2 regions of the Oleidesulfovibrio vietnamensis genome follow, and region 1 is predicted to be linked to the other one. Evidence: predicted binding sites of a transcription regulator. Region 1 holds the regulator's gene; the other holds the start of a gene.
The links. The regulator HrcA, encoded in region 1, represses chaperone genes, less so after heat shock. The targets are predictions, from matches to a motif close to TGTTAGCACTCNNNNNNNNNGAGTGCTAACA.
Positions count from the first base shown of each region.

Region 1 (9,673 bases):
GCAGATGCGGCATTCCGCAGGCGTCCAGCGCCTCCGCAGTACCTGCCACCCGCAAGCGCACGTCGGGTTCCGCGCGCAAAGCGTCCACATCGGTAAAGTTGGAGATGTGCGGCAGGTCGACAAGTACCGCTTCCAGCATTCCGTGCGGCCAAACACTTTCCGGCATGCCGCCACAGGAACCGCGCAGAGCCTCTTTGAAGGAAACGGAATCCTCTTCGGGCAGTCCCAGACCGGAAACATACGGCACCACACCGTAAAACGGGCAGCCGGTGCGTTCCGTCACATACGTCAGAGCGGATTCGAGCAGCGAGGCGTCACCGCGGAACATGTTCAGCACAAAACCGGCCACAAGATCGCGTTCCCAAGGGTCCAGCAGTTCCCATGTGCCCACCAGCGCGGCAAAGACTCCGCCGCGGTCGATGTCACCGGCAATCAGCACCCGGGCCTGTGCATGGCGTGCCATGGCCATGTTCACTATGTCGTGCTGCTTCAGGTTGATTTCGGCGGGGCTGCCGGCCCCTTCCAGCACCATCACGTCATGTTCGTCCGCCAGCGAATCATATGCAGCGCAGGCCCGGGCAAAAGCCTGCGGTTTATAGGCCATATATTCGCGCACCCGCATGTTGCCCACCGGCCTGCCCATGACAATGACCTGAGACCCCGTATCGGAACTGGGTTTGAGCAGCACCGGATTCATGCGCACGTCAGGTTCCAGCCGGCACGCCGCCGCCTGAACGGCCTGAGCGCGCCCGATCTCAAGACCGTCGGGGGTCACAAATGAATTGAGTGCCATGTTCTGCGACTTGAAAGGCGCCACAGACAGACCGTCCTGCAGCAGAATACGGCACAGGGCCGCAGTGAGGATACTTTTACCTGCATTGGAGCAGGTGCCCTGAATCATCAGCGCCGGAGTGCGGCTGCGTGAGACAGAAACGGAAAACGTTTTTTGCGCCAAGGTGCTCATCCGAAGGCAGATACAGCATTTCCACGAGGCTTGCCAGCGTTTCCGGCTGCCGGTGCATGCGGCGGCTGCAGCTTATTATTGACAATGGCGCATTTCCGTGCAGCATAAAAGATAACAGGATACTACCATGCGCATTCTTATTCTGGCCAAAGATACCGAGGAAGCAGCCCCCTACAGGGCCGTACTGCAAACGCTCCGCGTGGAAGCGCACGAGGTGCACGATACGCAGGCGGCGCTGGAAGCGCTGCGTGAAAAACCGTTCAACGGCGTACTGATCGACATGCCCACACTGCTGCGCATGGCGGGCAAAGGCCGCAACGAACTGCAGAATATTCTGAGCCTGTACCCCTGTCTGCACGCCCGTCCGGACAAGCAGACAGGCATCATCATTCTGGGACAGGAAGGTGACCCGCATGAAAACGTGCGCCGGTTTATAGAAACGCGTTGCAAAAACTTTTCCCCGCGCACCATCCGGCGCGATGCACGCCTCGACGTCCATTTCAACATCCTCATGTCCACGTCTGCCCTGTTTACTCCGCAGACCACGGTAAAAACATGCACCATGAACATTTCTGTTCTGGGCTGCTTTGTTTTTTCCGTGGCGGTATGGCAACCGGATACGCAGGTGTGGATACAGTTTGTCGATCTGGAGGACAAAACACCGGTGGTGGCAAAGGTGTGTCAGGTACAGCGCTGGGGTAAGGGGTGCAAAATCCCCGGCGTGGGGCTTGAATTTCTGTCACTTACCGACAACCAGATTGCCGGCCTGCAGAACAGCTTTGCCCAGCAGGCAGAAGACCCGGCCCCCCGCGGTCAGTAGCACCGGCTCCGCAACGCCTTGCCGCCCTGCTTTCCATCACGTATACTGCGGCCGTTTCTTCTGTTTATGATAATATTTCAAGCTGCATATACGAGGCCGCGTCATGAAAAGCCCCCTGCGCACGGTGTCTGTCATCATACTGGTTCTATTTGCCCTGCTGGCGGGTGCCGCCGGTATATTTGTGGCCACATTCGACCCCAATGATTACAAAAGCCTCATCACACGCGAAGTGCAGAAAGCCACGGGCCGCACTCTGGTGCTCACCGGCACGCTGGAACTGTCGCTCTTTCCGTGGATAGGCATCAGCACCGGCCCGCTGCTGCTGGGCAACCCCGCCGGCTTCGGCGAAGACGCCTTTCTCAGGGCCGAAGACCTGCAGTTGCATGCCCGGCTGCGCCCTCTGCTGCACGAAGAACTGCACATAGACAGAGTGGTGCTGTCGGGTGTTTCGGTCCACCTCATGCGCAATGTCAAGGGTGCGCCTAACTGGCTGTTTTCACCGGCCGGCAATGCTCTGCCCCCCGCCGGAACAGACACCGCACCATCCGGCGCGTCTCAGGCCGCTGCGGGAGCCGGTCTGGCCGCGTTCAGCGTGCAGTCGGTACAGGTGCGCGATGCCTCGGTACAATACACTGACATGCAGACCGGTCTTGCGGCGGCCGCCACCGGCATATCACTTACCACCACTGCCATCGCCCCCGGCAGGACATCGGACATCAGCCTTGAAGGAAACTGGCTGCTGACCAGCCCTGACATGCAGGGCACGGCCTCGCTGACCACCCGTCTGGAGCTGGGCGAAACGCTGGAAACCGTAACCGCAGCCGGCACCAGCCTGCGCATCACGGCTTCGGGGCCGTCGGTCCCTTCCGGCAGGGCCACTCTGGAAGCCGCGGGCGATCTGCGCTTCAACATGCCGGACATGACTGTCACGGCAAACGGTCTGCGCATCAGCACCATGGACTCGACGCTCACAGGCACGATTTCGGCCGACCTGATGCGCAATGCGGTGCAGGTATCGATCCATGCGGAATCGCCCCTGCGCCGCACGCTGGAACAGCTGGGCATGCCGCTGCAACTGCCGGATGATACAGCCCTTGCACTGCAGGCAGATATCAATCTGACCGCAGCAGCCGACAGGCTGACCGTGCACAGGCTGACGGGGCGTCTCGACAAGACCGCCTTTTCCGGCAATGCCACGCTGGTGCCGGGAGTGTCCCCTGATATCCGGTTTGCGCTGGCCGCAGACAAGGTGAATCTGGACATGTACCTGCCGCAGGAACAGAGCATGAAAAACGCCGAGCCGCAGCAGACCGGCAAGTCGGCGTCCGGCAAGCCCGCGTCCGGCAAAGCTGACCGGCGGCAGAGCACCATGCCCGGCACTGCACCCGCTGCACAGTCTGTTGCGCCGCAAGCCGGCGGAACAGACACCACCGGCGCTGACGCCGCATCTCGCGAACGGCTGCGCAGGCTCCGGCTGGACGGCAACGTGAGCATAGGCACACTGCAGGCCCGCGGGCTGGAAGTGACCGGCCTGACTGCCCGTGCCCTCGCCGCTGACGGCGTACTGCGCATCGACCCGCTGGACATGGCAGCTTACGGCGGACGCGTGACCCTGAGCGCCGGTGCAGACACCACCGCCGCCCTGCCGGTTGTGCGCGGCGCACTGCACGTTTCCGGTCTGCAGGTGGAACAACCCGTGACCGTGCTGGCGGGCAGAAAGCTGCTTTCAGGCATACTGCAGACCAGAATGAACGTTCAGGGAAAAGGCCTGCAGTGGGCTGCCCTTGCGCCGTCGCTGTCCGGCAACGGATCGGTGTCACTCACCGAAGGGGTTGTACACGGCGTACAGATAGTTCCCGCGGAAGCCTCGTCCCACCTGCGGCAGGAAAGTCAGGTCAAACGTCTGGACAAGGCCGCCAGACAGCAGCGTTTCGACAGCCTGACCGGCACATTTGACATTGTTTCCGGCAGGGTGACAAACAATGACATGAAACTCACCTCCTACGACCTGAGCGGCACGGGGGCGGGCTGGGCCGATCTGCCGTCGGGCACCGTGAACTATCAGGCCCGACTGCATGTAACAGGGCTGCCCGTTATTCCCGTCAGCATCACAGGGCCGCTTGCAGCGCCGTCATACGGGCTGGATGTGGCCGGATTTACAGGAAACATTTTAAAAGGTGTCGGCAACCTGCTGAAAAAACCGGCCGATACCGGAATTGAAACGCTGGAAGATGTGGGCGGTCTGCTACGGCAGATGTTCGGCAGACCCGCTTCAAGGTAGCAGACACCGCCGCGCAGTCTTTTACATCGCGGCGGACAAACAAGGAGAACACCCATGTCCGTCACACCGGCCGGCATGCCGGCAGAAGGTTCGCCCGCCCCCGATTTCGCACTGGCAGACAAGGACGGAACCACGCATACCCTGCAGTCTTTCAACGGCAGGTGGCTTGTGCTGTATTTTTACCCGCGGGCAAACACCCCCGGCTGCACGCCCGAAGGCAAAGACTTCACTGATCTGCTGCCGCGGTTTGAGGCGCTGGGCTGCACCGTGGTTGGTGTCAGCCCTGATTCGTTGAAATCGCTGTGTAATTTTGCGCAGAAACAGGAACTTGCCGTTACGCTGCTGTCCGACAAGGAAAAAGATGCGGCCTCTGCATACGGTGTTTACCGCATGAAAAAGAGCTACGGCAAAGAATCGCCGGGCATTGTGCGGTCCACATTTCTCATCGACCCGGCAGGCATACTGCGCCGCGTATGGTCGCCCGTAACCGTGGACGGTCATGCCGCCGCAGTACTGGACGCACTGGAACTCCTTGCGGATTCATAGGTTGCGGTTATCCGCCTTGACAGGTGGCTCCCCCGTTGTTACCGCTTCAGGCAGTCATAAGACAACCTTCCGGGCTGTCTGCATGATGCGGACGGCGCTGCCGGCCTGTCATCCATGGCCCTGCTCCACGGGAGAAACGCATGAATCTGGCACACAGAGAGGCCGAAATTCTGGCCACCATCATAGAGCGCTACATCGCCACGGCCGCCCCAGTGGGGTCTGTTTCCGTGGCCAGACGCTCCGGCCTGCGGCTTTCCGCCGCCAGCATGCGCAATACCATGGCCGAACTGACTGACAAGGGGTATCTTTCGCAGCCGCATGCCTCGGCGGGACGCATTCCCACAGCGCGCGGGTTCCGGCTGTATCTTGACGCACTGCTCAAAACGCGGCCCCTTTCCCGCGACGAGCGTTCAGCCATTCTCAACGAACTGACAACCCACGGACTGGAAATATCCGACATGCTGCGCGAGGCTTCGCGCATGCTTTCGGCACACTCACGTCAGGTGGCCGTTGTGCTGGCCCCCAGCAGAGACGAAGTGCGCTGGCATACCATTGATTTTGTTAAAATCAGTGACACGCTGGTGCTCACCGTACTGGTACTGGAAGGCGGGCTGGTGCGCAATCATGTGCTGAGCGTGGAAACACCGGTAACGCAGGACGAACTGGTACGCTACGGCAACTACCTGAATGAATACTGTAAAGGGCTTACGCTGTCTCAGGCACGGGTGCGTGTGGCGCGCGAACTGCAGGCGGCGGAAGCGCATCTTGAAGCGCTGTATTTCCGCGCTCTCGGACTGGCCCGACTGGCTTTCGAGCATATGGACGACGACCGCGAGGTCTTTGTCAACGGTACGCTGAACATGCTTGATCAGGCGGAATTTACAGACCATACCCGCATACGCGACATGCTGGCGCTGCTTGAAGAACGCAACAGCATTCTGGAACTGCTGGACAAAGCCATACTGAGCGATTCGGTGACGGTCAGCTTCGGACAGGAAGACGAAAACGAAGGCACCGCGCCTCTGGGGTGCAGCGTGGTTTCCGCCCCGTACGGGGGACTGCAGCAGGCCTCTCCCGCAGGGGTTGTCAGCGTGCTGGGCCCGCTGCGCATGAACTACCGGCAGGTACTGCCGGTAGTTGACTGTATCTCAAAGACCCTTACTACATTGTTGCAGGACAGGTTCGGCACCGAACATTCGGACTGAGCCGCAGCCGCCCTGCTGTTCTGAAACGTGCCCGCTCCGGCGGGGGCGTTCTGTACGCGCATCATGACGGCTATGCCGATGTTTTGAATATAAAGGAGATTCTTCAAAAATGGCGAACGACGAAACCCGTGACATACCTGCAGAAAACGAAGAACTGGCTGCCGAAGCCGCCCGCGGTGCGGAGCAGGAGGCGGCACAGGGCGCCGCTGACGCGCTGACCGGCGAAGAAGTGGCAGCCCTGTGCAGGGAACGAGTCTGTCCGGCATGTGACGAACACCAGAAGGCCGAAGACATCCGCCTGCGTGCACTGGCCGAGCTGGAAAACGTGAAAAAACGGCTGGAACGCGAACGTGAAGAACATCTGAAATATGCCGCGGAAAAAGTGCTTTCCGACCTGCTGCCCACTCTTGACCACCTTGACCTTGCCCTGCAGTACGGTTCATCCGACCCCGCCTGCAAAAACATGGCAGTGGGTGTGGAAATGACCCGCAAGCTCTTTCTGGACGCGCTGGCAGGTCACGGCCTGCAGCCCGTGGGCGAAAAAGGCCAGCCCTTTGACCCCGCTCTGCACGAGGCCGTAAGCAAGGAAGAGGCTCCCGGCACGGAATCAGGCACCATCATCGCCGTCATGCAGCGTGGATACCGCCTCAAGGAGCGCCTGCTGCGCCCCGCCAAAGTCACTGTCAGCGCCTGATCCGCGCTGTTCCGTCCGGTCACTTCCCGCAAAGACTCATACAGTTTCAACACCGCGGCCTGCGGTGCGCACTGACGCACCGCAGGCCGCGCTTTATTCCGGCTGCCGGTTTTCAGCTTCCGCGGCACTGGGCCGCGCCATATCCGCTGCGCTGCCGCCATACGTCCCCCGCCCCGCACCACAGCTCTTTCCGCCATACACCGCAGCGGACAGGTTCCGGCAGACTTCCGGCCCGCAGCCTGCGTCGGGCTGGCATAATTCGCACAAACAGCGTATGGCTGATAAAAAGCTCTCATCCGGAGGTCGCCATGAACGCAGCTACCGCACCGCTGGACCGCATACACAGCTTTATCGCCGCGTACACCGCACGGCACGTGGAAGACGTGGTCGCGTGCTATGCCCCTTCTCAGGCCATTGCCGCCATCGGCACCGACAGAGAACAGAACTACGTGGGCCCCGATGCCATGCGCCAAGGGCTGGCCACCGACTTTCTGTCATTCGACAGGGCGGAAATAGACATAGTATGGCACCATGCCGGAACAGAAGGCGACACCGGCTGGGTGGTGGCCGCCTGCCGTGCGCTGTTCGCCCTCGGACAGGAAGAGGTGCATGTGGCCCTGCGCCTGTCCGCAGTACTCAAGTGCTATGACGGCAACTGGCTGCTGCTGCAGACGCACTTTTCCTTTCCTTCTTAGCGGGCAGCCGCGGCATACCGTGCAGGCCCTGCAATACCGGCATGTTAGGGCAGGCCCTGTTTGCGAAACAAAAAGCGGCATTTCCTCAACATGCCGTATACACGGCATATATTCCGCCAAAAACACGTCAACATCCCGCTTTTGTGCAAAAAAAAAGCATCCCGCCCCTTGCCCGTCTGAAAAACAGTCTTAATTTTCCCTCGAAACGAAAAATTCACCGCCGCAGAGCCGGCAGATTCAATATCGATCTCTTGAGGAGGATTAGTATAATGGGCAAGATTATTGGTATCGACCTTGGGACCACCAACTCCTGTGTCTACATCATGGAAGGCAAGGACCCCAAGTGCATCACCAACCCCGAAGGCGGACGCACCACACCTTCCGTGGTGGGCTTTACCGACAAGGAACGCCTTGTGGGTGACATTGCAAAACGTCAGGCCGTGACCAACCCCGAACGCACGGTTTTTGCCATCAAGCGTCTGATGGGCCGCAAGGCCGACGCCCCCGAAGTGGCCCGCTGGAAGGAACATTCCCCCTACCAGATCGTGGCAGGTCCCAACGGCGACGCCTATGTGGAAATCGAAGGCCGCAAGTACAGCCCCGCCGAAGTTTCCGCCATGGTGCTGGCAAAGCTGAAAGCCGACGCGGAAGCCTATCTGGGCGAAACCGTGACCGAAGCCGTCATCACCGTGCCCGCTTACTTCAACGACTCGCAGCGCCAGTCCACCAAGGACGCAGGCCGCATAGCCGGTCTTGATGTCAAACGTATCATCAACGAACCCACGGCTGCTTCGCTGGCATATGGTTTTGACAAAAAAGCCAACGAAAAAATCGCCGTATTCGACCTCGGCGGCGGCACTTTCGACATTTCCATTCTGGAAGTGGGCGACAACGTGGTTGAAGTGCGCGCCACCAACGGCGACACCTTTCTCGGCGGCGAAGACTTCGACCAGCGTGTCATCAACTACCTTGTGGAAGAATTCCGCCGCGAAAACGGCATAGATCTTTCCCGCGACCGCATGGCTCTGCAGCGTCTGAAGGAAGCAGCAGAAAAAGCCAAAAAAGACCTTTCCACCTCCATGGAAACGGAAATCAACCTGCCGTTCATCACTGCCGACCAGACCGGTCCCAAGCACCTGATGATCAAGCTTTCGCGCGCAAAGCTGGAAAAGCTGGTGGAAGATCTGGTGGAACGCACCATCGAACCCTGCCGCAAAGCACTGTCCGATGCCGGTCTTTCCGCTTCTGAAGTGGACGAAGTGGTTCTGGTGGGCGGTATGACCCGTATGCCGCTGGTGCAGAAAAAAGTTGCTGACTTCTTCGGCAAGGAACCCAACCGTTCCATGAACCCCGATGAAGTTGTCTCCATGGGTGCAGCCATTCAGGGCGGCATTCTGGCAGGTGACGTCAAGGACGTGCTGCTGCTCGACGTGACCCCGCTTTCGCTGGGTATCGAAACTCTGGGCGGAGTGTTCACGCGCCTTATCGAGCGCAACACCACCATTCCGACCAAGAAGAGCCAGACATTCACCACCGCCGCGGACAACCAGCCTTCGGTGTCCATCCATGTGATGCAGGGTGAACGTCCCATGGCGTCCGACAACATGACTCTGGGCCGCTTTGAACTGACCGGCATTCCCGCCGCACCGCGCGGTATGCCTCAGATTGAAGTCAGCTTCGACATTGACGCCAACGGTATTGTAAACGTTTCCGCTAAAGACCTCGGCACCGGCAAAGAGCAGTCCATCCGTATCACTGCTTCTTCCGGTCTTTCCGAAGACGAAATCCAGAATCTGGTCAAAGAAGCGGAAGCGCATGCCGATGAAGACAAAAAGAAGAAAGAACTCATCGAAGCCCGCAATCAGGCCGACTCGCTTATCTACACCACCGAAAAGTCGCTGAGCGACCTTGGTGACAAGCTGGAAGCCGACCTGAAAAAGGAAATCGAAGACAAAACCGCAGCGCTGAAGACCGCCATGGAAGGCAGCGATGTGGACGCCATTAAAAAGGCTACCGACGAGCTTTCGCAGGCATCGCACAAGCTGGCTGAAAAGCTGTATGCACAGCAGCAGGCCGGTGCTCAGGGTGCCGCAGGCGCAGAAGCCGGAGCCGGTGACGCCGGAGCAAAGGCATCTCAGGACGAAGATGTGGTGGATGCCGACTACACCGAAGTAAAGAACTAGCGCGGGGTGACGCGCTCCGGCCTTGCATTCCGGCCGGAACATGATTAGCTTGGCCTGATCCGCATTTCCGCGGGTCAGGCCTTTTTCATGACCGATATCATCCAGGCCTCTTTTTATTCTGAAAGCCGGACTCCGCTGCCGGCAGAAACCTTACGGACAGCTACTCCGATGCGCCATACCCCATTCTTCCGCCGGTCCGCCTTTGTCGCCGCCATGCTGATGGCGGCCATGATCGCCTTTTCATCCGGCTGTGTTTCAAAAAAGGTTCTTACCCCGCCCGAACAG
Region 1 is NZ_AP042419.1:986,061-995,733, reverse strand. Features, by position in the region: gene ACZ5D1_RS04220 (cobyric acid synthase) at 1-901, opposite strand, end outside; gene ACZ5D1_RS04215 (PilZ domain-containing protein) at 1,092-1,784, shown strand; gene ACZ5D1_RS04210 (AsmA family protein) at 1,888-4,065, shown strand; gene ACZ5D1_RS04205 (peroxiredoxin) at 4,120-4,611, shown strand; gene hrcA (heat-inducible transcriptional repressor HrcA) at 4,752-5,816, shown strand; gene grpE (nucleotide exchange factor GrpE) at 5,926-6,510, shown strand; gene ACZ5D1_RS04190 (nuclear transport factor 2 family protein) at 6,819-7,205, shown strand; gene dnaK (molecular chaperone DnaK) at 7,475-9,388, shown strand; gene ACZ5D1_RS04180 (ABC transporter substrate-binding protein) at 9,476-9,673, shown strand, end outside.

Region 2 (9,673 bases), 390 kb from region 1:
TGTACGGCGGTGTGGGCATGCACGCTCAGACCGTGCAGCTGCGCACCGGAGTGGACATTGTGCTGGCCTGTCCCGGCAGACTTCTGGACCACGTACGCAGAGGTCATGCCGATCTGTCTCATGTGGACATGCTTGTGCTGGATGAAGCCGATATGATGTTTGACATGGGCTTTCTGTCCGATGTGCGCGAAATTCTGCATTGCACCCGCGTCCGGAAACAGACCATGCTGTTTTCTGCAACCATGCCGGCGCCGCTGCGCGAACTGGCGGAGGAATGTCTGCGGCAGCCTGTGCGCATAGAGCTTGACACCTGCGCCATAGCCCCCACGGTGCGGCACAGCCTGTGTCCGGTGCCCAAACATCTTAAAACTCCGCTGCTCAAATATGTTCTGCGTGCTTTTGCCCGCGATTCCGTGCTGGTTTTTGTGCGCACAAGACACGGTGCACGCCGCCTGTGGCAGCAGCTGGTCAAATCGGGCATAGAGGCGACCTGCCTGCAGGGCAACCTTTCGCAGGGGCGTCGCAGGGCCGCGCTGGAAGGTTTTCGCAGGGGGACTTTCCGCGTTATGGTGGCCACGGATATCGCCGCGCGGGGTATAGATGTCTCGCAGGTGGGGTACGTGATCAATTACGATTTTCCGCCCTCGGTAGAAGCCTGCGTGCACAGGGCAGGGCGCACCGGCAGAGCCAGCAATTCCGGAGTGGCGCTGACCTTTGTGACGCAGGAAGATGAACCGCAGGTGCGCACGCTGGAACGGGTGCTTGGCGGTGCGTTGTCGCGTTGGCACGCGGAAGGCTTTGACTACAGCGCGTTGCAGCGCACGGAGGCCGCACGTCCGGCCCGCCTGCGCCGCGAGCCCCGCCCGCAGCGTGTGCAGCGCGTGCGCCGCCTGCTTGAAGATGCAGCGCGCGAACAGATGGCGGCCGCCAGAAAGGTCGCTTCGCATGCGGGGCACGGGGGTGACATGCATCAGGACGGGCAGCCGGTGAAGCCTGCGTTCCGTATTGTCCCCAGAGAAGCTCCCGCGCCGCTTAAGCCTAAACCGGGGCAGTATGTGATGAAACCCCAGCCGCCGGTGATTATCCGCAAAAGACGCGGTGGTGCCTGAACCGGCGCCGGAAGCACAATCAACAGTAAAAAAAGAACAACGCCGCGGCCTGACAGGAACGCGGCGCATCAGCATAAGGGAGGAACGCCATGCCGTCTTTTGACGTGGTAAGCAAGGTTGACCTGCAGGAAGTGGACAACGTGGTCAACAACGTGAAGAAGGAAGTGGACACGCGCTACGATTTCCGCGGGTCCAATACGGAACTGAGCTTTGACAAGGGCGGGGCGTCCATCAGCATTCTTGCCTCGGATGACATGAAGATGCGTGCCGTGCAGGAAATGCTGCTGGCAAACTGTGTGCGCCGCAAAGTCGATCCCAAGTTTCTGGATTTCGGCAAGGTTGAGGCAGCCTCAAAGGGCATGGTCAAACGCAGTGTTGCTGTAAAGGACGGTATTTCCAAAGAAACCGCCCAGAAGATAGTAAAGAAAATCAAGGCAAGCAAACTGAAGGTGCAGGCCGCCATTCAGGATGATCAGGTGCGTGTGACCGGTAAAAAAATAGACGATCTGCAGGATGTGATACAGCTGCTGCGCGATGACGATTTCGGAGTGCCTCTCCAGTTTATCAACATGCGTTCATAGCACTGCACATGCTGCATCCGCGCCGGTGCGGAGGCAAGGTAAGGCGATAAACGGCGCGGCCGGCTGTGTATGCAGGGGCCGCGCCGTTTTTGGCTGCTACCGTTTCAGTAGCGGATATCACGTACTTCGTCGGCGTAGCGTTCAAGATCGTTTTTATCGCCTTCCTTGTGGTGTTCCGGATACAGCAGTGCAGACATGTAAAAAATGGAGCCGATGCGCAGCGCGTTGGAAGCACTCTGGGCAAAACGTTCCAGCCGTTCCCGTACGGCTCCGGCGACGGAGTCGGGCAGGGCCGCCACGCGGGCTTCCGCCAGAGCGGGCAGTTCGCTGAGCACTGTGGCTTTTTCGGCCAGCAGCCTGCGATACTCCTGCTGATCGTTTTTTTCGTGCAGCGCGTGTTCCGCTTGTTGCTCCAGCCGGCGTATCTGCCGAGCCGTATCTTCAAGAAAAGTCGACAGGGCGTCTACGGGATGCCGCGGGCGCGTTGATCCGTTATCGCTGGTGTTCATGGCGTCCTTCCTCTGGTTGATGGGTTCACGGAGTAATCGTAATCGTTCGCCGCATGTGCGGCAAGCGTTAGCAACGCTGCACATGCAGGTGCGCTTGCCCCGGAGGGCCGCACGCGCTACAACCTGCCCGCGCATGCCGCGCAAGGAGATAGTATGGCGCTTATCAGCGTACGCGATGTTTCATTGAATCTTTACGGCCCGCAACTGCTCGATCAGGTGACTGTGCAGATAGAGCAGGGCGAACGGGTTTGCCTTATGGGGCGCAACGGACAGGGCAAGTCCACCTTTCTCAAGCTGCTTGCCGGTGTGATGCAGCCTGACTCGGGGCAGATCGTGCGCGGACAGGGGGTGCGTACGGCCTTTCTGGCACAGGACGTGCCGCAGGATATCACGGGCGATGTCTATTCCGTGGTATGCGGGGGGCTGGGCGAAGAAGGCAGGGCGCTGGCCGCATTTCACGGGGCCATGCGCCAGACCGGAACCGCGGACGACGACGGCATGGTTTCTGCCGCTCAGGCCGCGGTGGATGCTGCCTCCGGCTGGGAGCGGCATGGCGACATCATGAGCGCGCTCAACCACCTTCAGCTTGATCCGTATGCCGATTTTTCGTGTCTTTCTGGCGGGATGAAACGCCGTGCCATGCTGGCACGCGCACTGGTCAGCGATCCGGACCTGCTGCTGCTGGACGAACCCACAAACCATCTGGACATCAGTTCCATAGCATGGCTTGAAGATTTTCTGCTGCGCAGGGCCAGAGCGCTTGTGTTTGTGACACACGACAGGGCCTTTCTGGGCAGGGTGGCAAAACGCATCATCGAGCTGGACAGGGGCCGCATGGCCGACTGGAGCTGTGATTATGACACCTTTCTGGAGCGCAAACAGGCCCAGCTGGAAATAGAGGAAAAGGAATGGGCCAACTTTGATAAAAAGCTGGCGCAGGAAGAAGTGTGGATCCGGCAGGGCATAAAGGCTCGGCGTACCAGAAACATGGGGCGTGTACGCGCGCTGCAGGCCATGCGGGACGAGCGGAGAAAGCGCCGTGAGCGGCAGGGCACCGTGACCATGCAGATGCAGGAGGCTGAACGCAGCGGCAAGCTGGTTATCGAGGCTGACGGCATATCCTACACCTGGCCCGACGCTCCGGCAGGCACGGCGCCGGTCATCCGCGATGCCTCGGTGCTGGTTACCAGAGGCGACAAAGTGGGCATCATCGGCCCCAACGGAGCGGGTAAGACAACGCTGCTGCGGCTGCTGCTGGGCGATCTGAAGCCGGACTGCGGCAGCATCCGGCACGGCACCAGACTGGAAATCGCCTATTTTGACCAGCTGCGCAATGTTCTGGATGATGAGGCCAGCGTACGCGAAAGCGTGGCAGGCGGTAACGACACCCTGGAGATCAACGGCGTGCGCAAGCACGTGGTGGGATATCTGAAAGAATTTCTTTTTGAACCGGAGCGGACCATGCTGCCGGTAAAAGTGCTTTCGGGTGGCGAGCGCAACAGGTTGCTGCTGGCCAGGTTGTTTGCGCGTCCTTCCAACCTGCTGGTGATGGACGAACCCACCAACGATCTGGACATGGAAACGCTGGAGCTGCTGGAGGAACTGCTGGGTGAATATTCGGGTACCGTGCTCATCGTCAGCCACGACAGAGCTTTTCTGAACAATGTGGTGACCTCTACGCTGGCATTCGAGGGCGGCGGGTGCGTGAATGAATATGTGGGCGGCTACGATGACTGGCTGCGCCAGCGCCCGCAGCCGGTGCAGGAAGAAAAGCCTGCAGCCTCCCGGCAGTCCAGAACGGAGCGGCAGCAGGAAAAACCGCGCAAGCTGACGTTTAATGAACAGCGCGAACTGAAACAGCTGGAAGAAGAACTGCAGGAACTGCCGCTCCGCATGGAAGCGCTGGAAAAAGAGCAGGCGGCCGCGGAAGCCGAACTGTCAGACCCTGCATTGTATACCGGCAATCCAGAGCGCTTTGCCGTGCTTTCCGCAAGGCTGCCCGCCATTGAAGAAGAACTCATGGAGCTGCTGACCCGCTGGGAAGAGGCGGAACAGCGTGCCGCCGACCTGCGCGGCATGCCCGGTCAGTAACGGTTCTGCTGCGCGGGCGGCACGGGCAGGAGCATGGTTCTGACATCCACCCGTGCGCGCATGCGCCATGGCGCATTGCCATTGCTTTTGTATCAAAAAATCCCCTGTGGCCGTTCCGGTGTTCCGGAGCGGCTTTTTCATTGACAGGGGGGCAGTGCTCATATATCAGTTTATCAACTTAGTTTGATATAGTGATTCACGGCGTGTGTCATCATCGTGCCAGCGCTCCGGTTGCGCCGACCGGCGAGCAGCAGTGAAGGGGCTGCCGCGTTGCCATTCCTGAACGGGGGAGGATACCACCTTGAACAGTAAACCGTCTTTTTCGGCCCTGCTGCCGCTTGTGTTTTTTCTTGCGCTGTTTATCGGCACCGGTGCCGTGCTGACGGCCAACGGCACGAAAATGGCTTTTTACCAGCTGTCCGCCGCCGTAGCCATACTGCCTGCCATCGCCTTCAGCCTGCTGCTGGGCAAACTGCGCGGCGGCCAGCGTCTGGACAAGCAGCTCGGGGTTTTCATCAGCGGCGTGGGTGACGGCAACATCATCACCATGTGCCTCATCTATCTGCTTGCCGGTGCCTTTGCTTCGGTGGCTACGGCCATCGGCGGCGTCAGTTCCACGGTCAATCTCGGGCTTGATCTTGTGCCGCCGGCCTTTGTGCTGCCCGGCCTGTTTCTTATCGGGGCTTTTGTCTCCACTGCCATGGGCACATCCATGGGCACCATAGCCGCCATTGCCCCTATTGCCGTGGGCGTGGGCGAACAGACAACCATCGGCCTGCCGCTGCTTATGGGCGCTGTGCTGGGCGGCGCCATGTTCGGCGACAACCTTTCCATGATTTCTGATACCACCATCGCCGCCACGCGTACGCAGGGCTGCGAGATGAAAGATAAATTCCGTGTAAACCTGTACATAGCCCTGCCCGCGGCCGTGCTGGCAGTGGCCGGATTCGCCCTGCTGGGTGCCGACGGCGCGGTGACTGTTTCCGGTGATTACAGCGTTATCAAAGCGCTTCCCTATATGGTTATTCTGGGCATGGCCGTGGCCGGGGTAAACGTCTTTGTGGTGCTGGCGTGCGGCATCGTGTTTACGGGCGCTGTGGGGCTGCTGACAATGCCGGAATATTCGCTGATAGGATTTTCGCAGGACATTTTTAACGGCTTCAAGGGAATGCAGGAAATCATGGTTCTTTCCATGCTGATCGGCGGTCTGGGCGAACTGATCAGAGTGCAGGGCGGTATCAAGTGGCTGCTGGGCCGTATAGATGCGCTTACTGCACGCTCGCGTAGCGACAATCAGGCCCGTACCGGCGAGTTGAGCATTGCGGGGCTTGTCTCGGTGGCGGATGCCTGCACGGCAAACAACACCGTGGCCATCATTCTTTCCGGCGGTCTGGCAAAAGAGATTGCCGACAAGAACGGCATAGACCCCCGCCGCAGCGCAAGCATACTTGATATTTTCTCCTGTGTTTTTCAAGGAATCATGCCGTACGCGGCGCAGGTGCTGCTTGCCGGTTCCATAGCGGGCATATCGCCGCTGGAAGTTGTCGGCGGTAACTACTACTGCTTTATTCTTGCCGTTGTGGGGCTGCTGGCCATCATGACGGGCAGGCCCCGGATTAAATCTTAATATCAGGAATTGTTCCTGAATGTGTATGTGCCACCCCCCGCCCGGGGTGGCATTTTTTTATGGAAAATATAAAAAAATAATTTTGAAAAACAGAGTGTTAACATCTTTGAGGGGCTGTGCCCGCAAAAAAAATGCAATTTACCCCTTTTCAAACCGGAAACGGGGATTATTATCCCTGCAGCTAAGCACCGCTGCATGTTGCGGTAATTGGAATAACATGCGGTGCTTCATCCGCGGCTGCCCGGCCGCTTTTTAACGTGTCTGCCCCCGCAGGTGCGTGGGTGAATGTGCTGCTTTCCTTTGGCACTCGCGTGAAGAGAGTGCTAAAAAAGGGCAAAAAGAGTTAAATAATCTGGAGGTTAGGAGAGTATGAACCTGAAGCCTTTGAACGATCGTGTGCTGGTTAAGCGCCTTGAGTCCGAAGAAAAGACCGCAGGCGGCCTGTACATTCCCGACACCGCGAAGGAAAAGCCTTCCCGTGGTGAAGTGATCGCAGTCGGCCCCGGCAAGACCGCAGACGACGGCAAGGTAATTGCCATGACCGTGAAGACCGGCGACGTGGTGCTGTTCAACAAGTACGCAGGCACCGAAGTGAAGCTGGACGGCGTTGACCATCTGGTCATGCGTGAAGACGACATTCTGGCTATCATTCAGTAACTGACTTTCCCACTGACTTAGTCCTATCCTTTCAGGAGGAGAAGAAATATGGCTTCCAAAGAAATCGTTTTTGATACCAAGGCCCGTGAAAGACTGGCCCGCGGCGTGGACAAACTGGCCAACGCTGTCAAGGTGACCCTCGGCCCCAAAGGCCGTAACGTTGTCATCGAAAAGTCCTTCGGCGCACCCGTCATCACCAAGGACGGTGTTTCCGTAGCCAAGGAAATCGAGCTGGAAGACAAGTTCGAAAACATGGGCGCTCAGATGGTTAAGGAAGTTGCTTCCAAAACCTCCGACATCGCCGGTGACGGCACCACCACTGCAACCATTCTGGCTCAGGCCATCTACAAAGAAGGCGTAAAGCTGGTGGCCGCAGGCCGTAACCCCATGGCCATCAAGCGTGGCGTGGACAAGGCCGTTGAAGCTCTGGTGAAGGAACTGGGCAACCTTGCAAAGCCCACCCGCGACCAGAAGGAAATTGCTCAGGTCGGCACCATTTCCGCCAACTCCGACACCACCATCGGCAACATCATTGCCGAAGCCATGAGCAAAGTGGGCAAGGAAGGCGTTATCACCGTTGAAGAAGCCAAAGGCCTCGAAACCACTCTCGAAGTCGTGGAAGGCATGCAGTTCGACCGCGGCTACCTGTCCCCCTACTTCGTGACCGATCCTGAAAAGATGGTCTGCGAAATGGACGAGCCTCTGATTCTCATCAACGAGAAGAAGATTTCCAGCATGAAAGACATGCTGCCCGTGCTTGAGCAGGTTGCCAAGATGAACCGTCCGCTCGTGATCATCGCTGAAGATGTGGACGGCGAAGCTCTGGCCACTCTGGTTGTGAACAAGCTGCGCGGCACCCTGCAGGTTGTGGCCGTCAAGGCTCCCGGCTTCGGCGAACGCCGCAAGGCCATGCTCGAAGACATCGCCACCCTTACCGGCGGCCGTGTGATCTCCGAAGAAATGGGCATCAAGCTTGAAAACGCCACCGTTGCCGATCTGGGTAACGCAAAGCGCATCGTGGTGGACAAAGAAAACACCACCATCGTTGACGGCGCCGGTGAAAGCGAAGCCATCAAGGCCCGCGTGAAAATGATCCGCGCTCAGATCGAAGAAACTTCCTCCGATTACGATCGTGAAAAGCTGCAGGAACGTCTGGCAAAGATCGTCGGCGGTGTTGCCGTGATCAATGTGGGCGCAGCTACCGAAACCGAAATGAAGGAAAAGAAAGACCGCGTGGAAGACGCTCTGAACGCTACCCGCGCTGCAGTGGAAGAAGGCATCGTCCCCGGTGGCGGTACCGCTCTGGTCCGTTGCTGCAAGGTGCTGGACGACGTGAAGCCCGCTGATGACGACGAAGCAGCAGGTGTCACCATCATCCGCCGCGCAATCGAAGAGCCCCTGCGTCAGATTGCTGCCAACGCCGGTTTCGAAGGCTCCATCATCTGCGAAAAGGTGAAGGAAGGCAAAGACGCTTTCGGCTTTAACGCTGCCACCGGTGAGTTCGAAGACCTCATCGCCGCCGGCGTTATCGACCCCAAAAAGGTAAGCCGTATCGCTCTGCAGAACGCCGCTTCCGTTGCTTCTCTGCTGCTCACCACCGAGTGCGCCATTGCAGAAAAGCCCAAAGAAGACGCTCCCGCTGCTCCCGCCATGGGCGGCATGGGCGGCATGGGCGGTATGGGCGGCATGTACTAGTCGCTACGACTGGTCGCACCAACCGAACCTTCAGGGCCGGAGTTTACTCCGGCCCTTTTTTTGCGTTCGCTGTGCGCTTTTGTTGTTTCTGCTGCCCGACGTTCTTACCTGTCGTCCTGTCTGTCCGCGTACCGCGGCATGCCCGCCACCACCTGAAAGTCAGTGCCGGTGTGCACTGCCCGTATGCTGCAATGCAGCGGCCAGATCATGGGGGTAATCGTGGGGGGGTAATCGTGGGGTGTACTCGTGGGTGTACTCATGGGGTGCCACGCGGGTATCGACCCTGTGCGGATTTTCAGGGGCGTGCCGGGGCGGGGCTTCTGTCCTGTTTCGCTCAGGCAGCCAGAACCGTCAGTGCAGTCAGGGCATTATGGGCAGTCGGTGCATTCCGGGCAGACGTGACGATGGTGATCTTCTGATGCGGCTATCTGAAGGGCAGGGGGCGGCTGCCGCCGCATCTTCACGCCCATGCTTTCCGTTATGGTATGCCGGAGCGCCCCGCTGTGCCGTGTCCTGCCGTGCAGACATCATGACTGCCGCAGGCTTGACGCGATGCCCCGACGCGGGCACTGAAAGCCGAGGAGGCGACAATGCATAAACGAGCGCTGCTGTTTGACTGGGGCGGTACGCTGATGGAGAGCATGCCGTGGTATTTGGGCAGGGAGAAAGGGTGGTCCGGCGTGCCTGCCACACCGCATGCCCGTGAAGTGGTCATGAGTCTGGCACCGTGCTGGACAACGGGGCTTGCTTCCAATGCCGCGGAATCGGAAGAACATGAGGTGCGGGCTTCTTTGGACACCATGGGACTGGGGCAGGTGCTGGACAGAATCTACACCTATCGCTTTATCGGCCGCCCCAAGCCGCAGGCCGGATTCTGGAGCCATGTGCTGCGCGACCTGAAGCTGGATGCCGGCTGCGTGGTGATGGTGGGCGATGACTATATGGCGGATATCTGGGGGGCCAACCAGCTGGGCATACGCGGAGTATGGTTTAACCGGCGTACTGAAGAGCGCAGGGAGGCGGAGCTGGTGAGAACGATGCACGATTTCCGCGAACTGCCTGCGTTGCTGGCAGATATGGGCTTTGACAGTCCGGAGTGCGCCTGAAACCGTTGTGCGGGGATGTTTTTCGGGAGTATGGACAAGGGCCGGCAGCACCTTCCTGCCGGCCCTTCGCCTTTGGCGTATGTACAGCGCTCTTGTGCTAGACGATTCTGCCGAAAGAATGAATGATGTTCTTGCGATACGCACGCGAGCGCCAGACAGCTTCTGCACCGTTTTCTGCAATTTCCCGATGAAGGATGGTACGCAGGGCGGCTTTCTGTTCTTCCGAAAGGCGCAGCAGGGTCATGTCTCCCAGCAGTTCCAGAGGGTCGGAATATGTGCGGGGCATCTGTTCGGCGCA
Region 2 is NZ_AP042419.1:1,378,064-1,387,736, forward strand. Features, by position in the region: gene ACZ5D1_RS05970 (DEAD/DEAH box helicase) at 1-1,109, shown strand, start outside; gene ACZ5D1_RS05975 (YajQ family cyclic di-GMP-binding protein) at 1,199-1,690, shown strand; gene ACZ5D1_RS05980 (hypothetical protein) at 1,795-2,199, opposite strand; gene ACZ5D1_RS05985 (ATP-binding cassette domain-containing protein) at 2,353-4,290, shown strand; gene ACZ5D1_RS05990 (Na+/H+ antiporter NhaC family protein) at 4,592-5,917, shown strand; gene groES (co-chaperone GroES) at 6,287-6,574, shown strand; gene groL (chaperonin GroEL) at 6,623-8,269, shown strand; gene ACZ5D1_RS06005 (hypothetical protein) at 8,374-8,529, opposite strand; gene ACZ5D1_RS06010 (HAD family hydrolase) at 8,860-9,375, shown strand; gene ACZ5D1_RS06015 (hypothetical protein) at 9,473-9,673, opposite strand, start outside.
Region 2: the regulator HrcA is predicted to act here: its motif matches at 6,216-6,246, upstream of groES (co-chaperone GroES).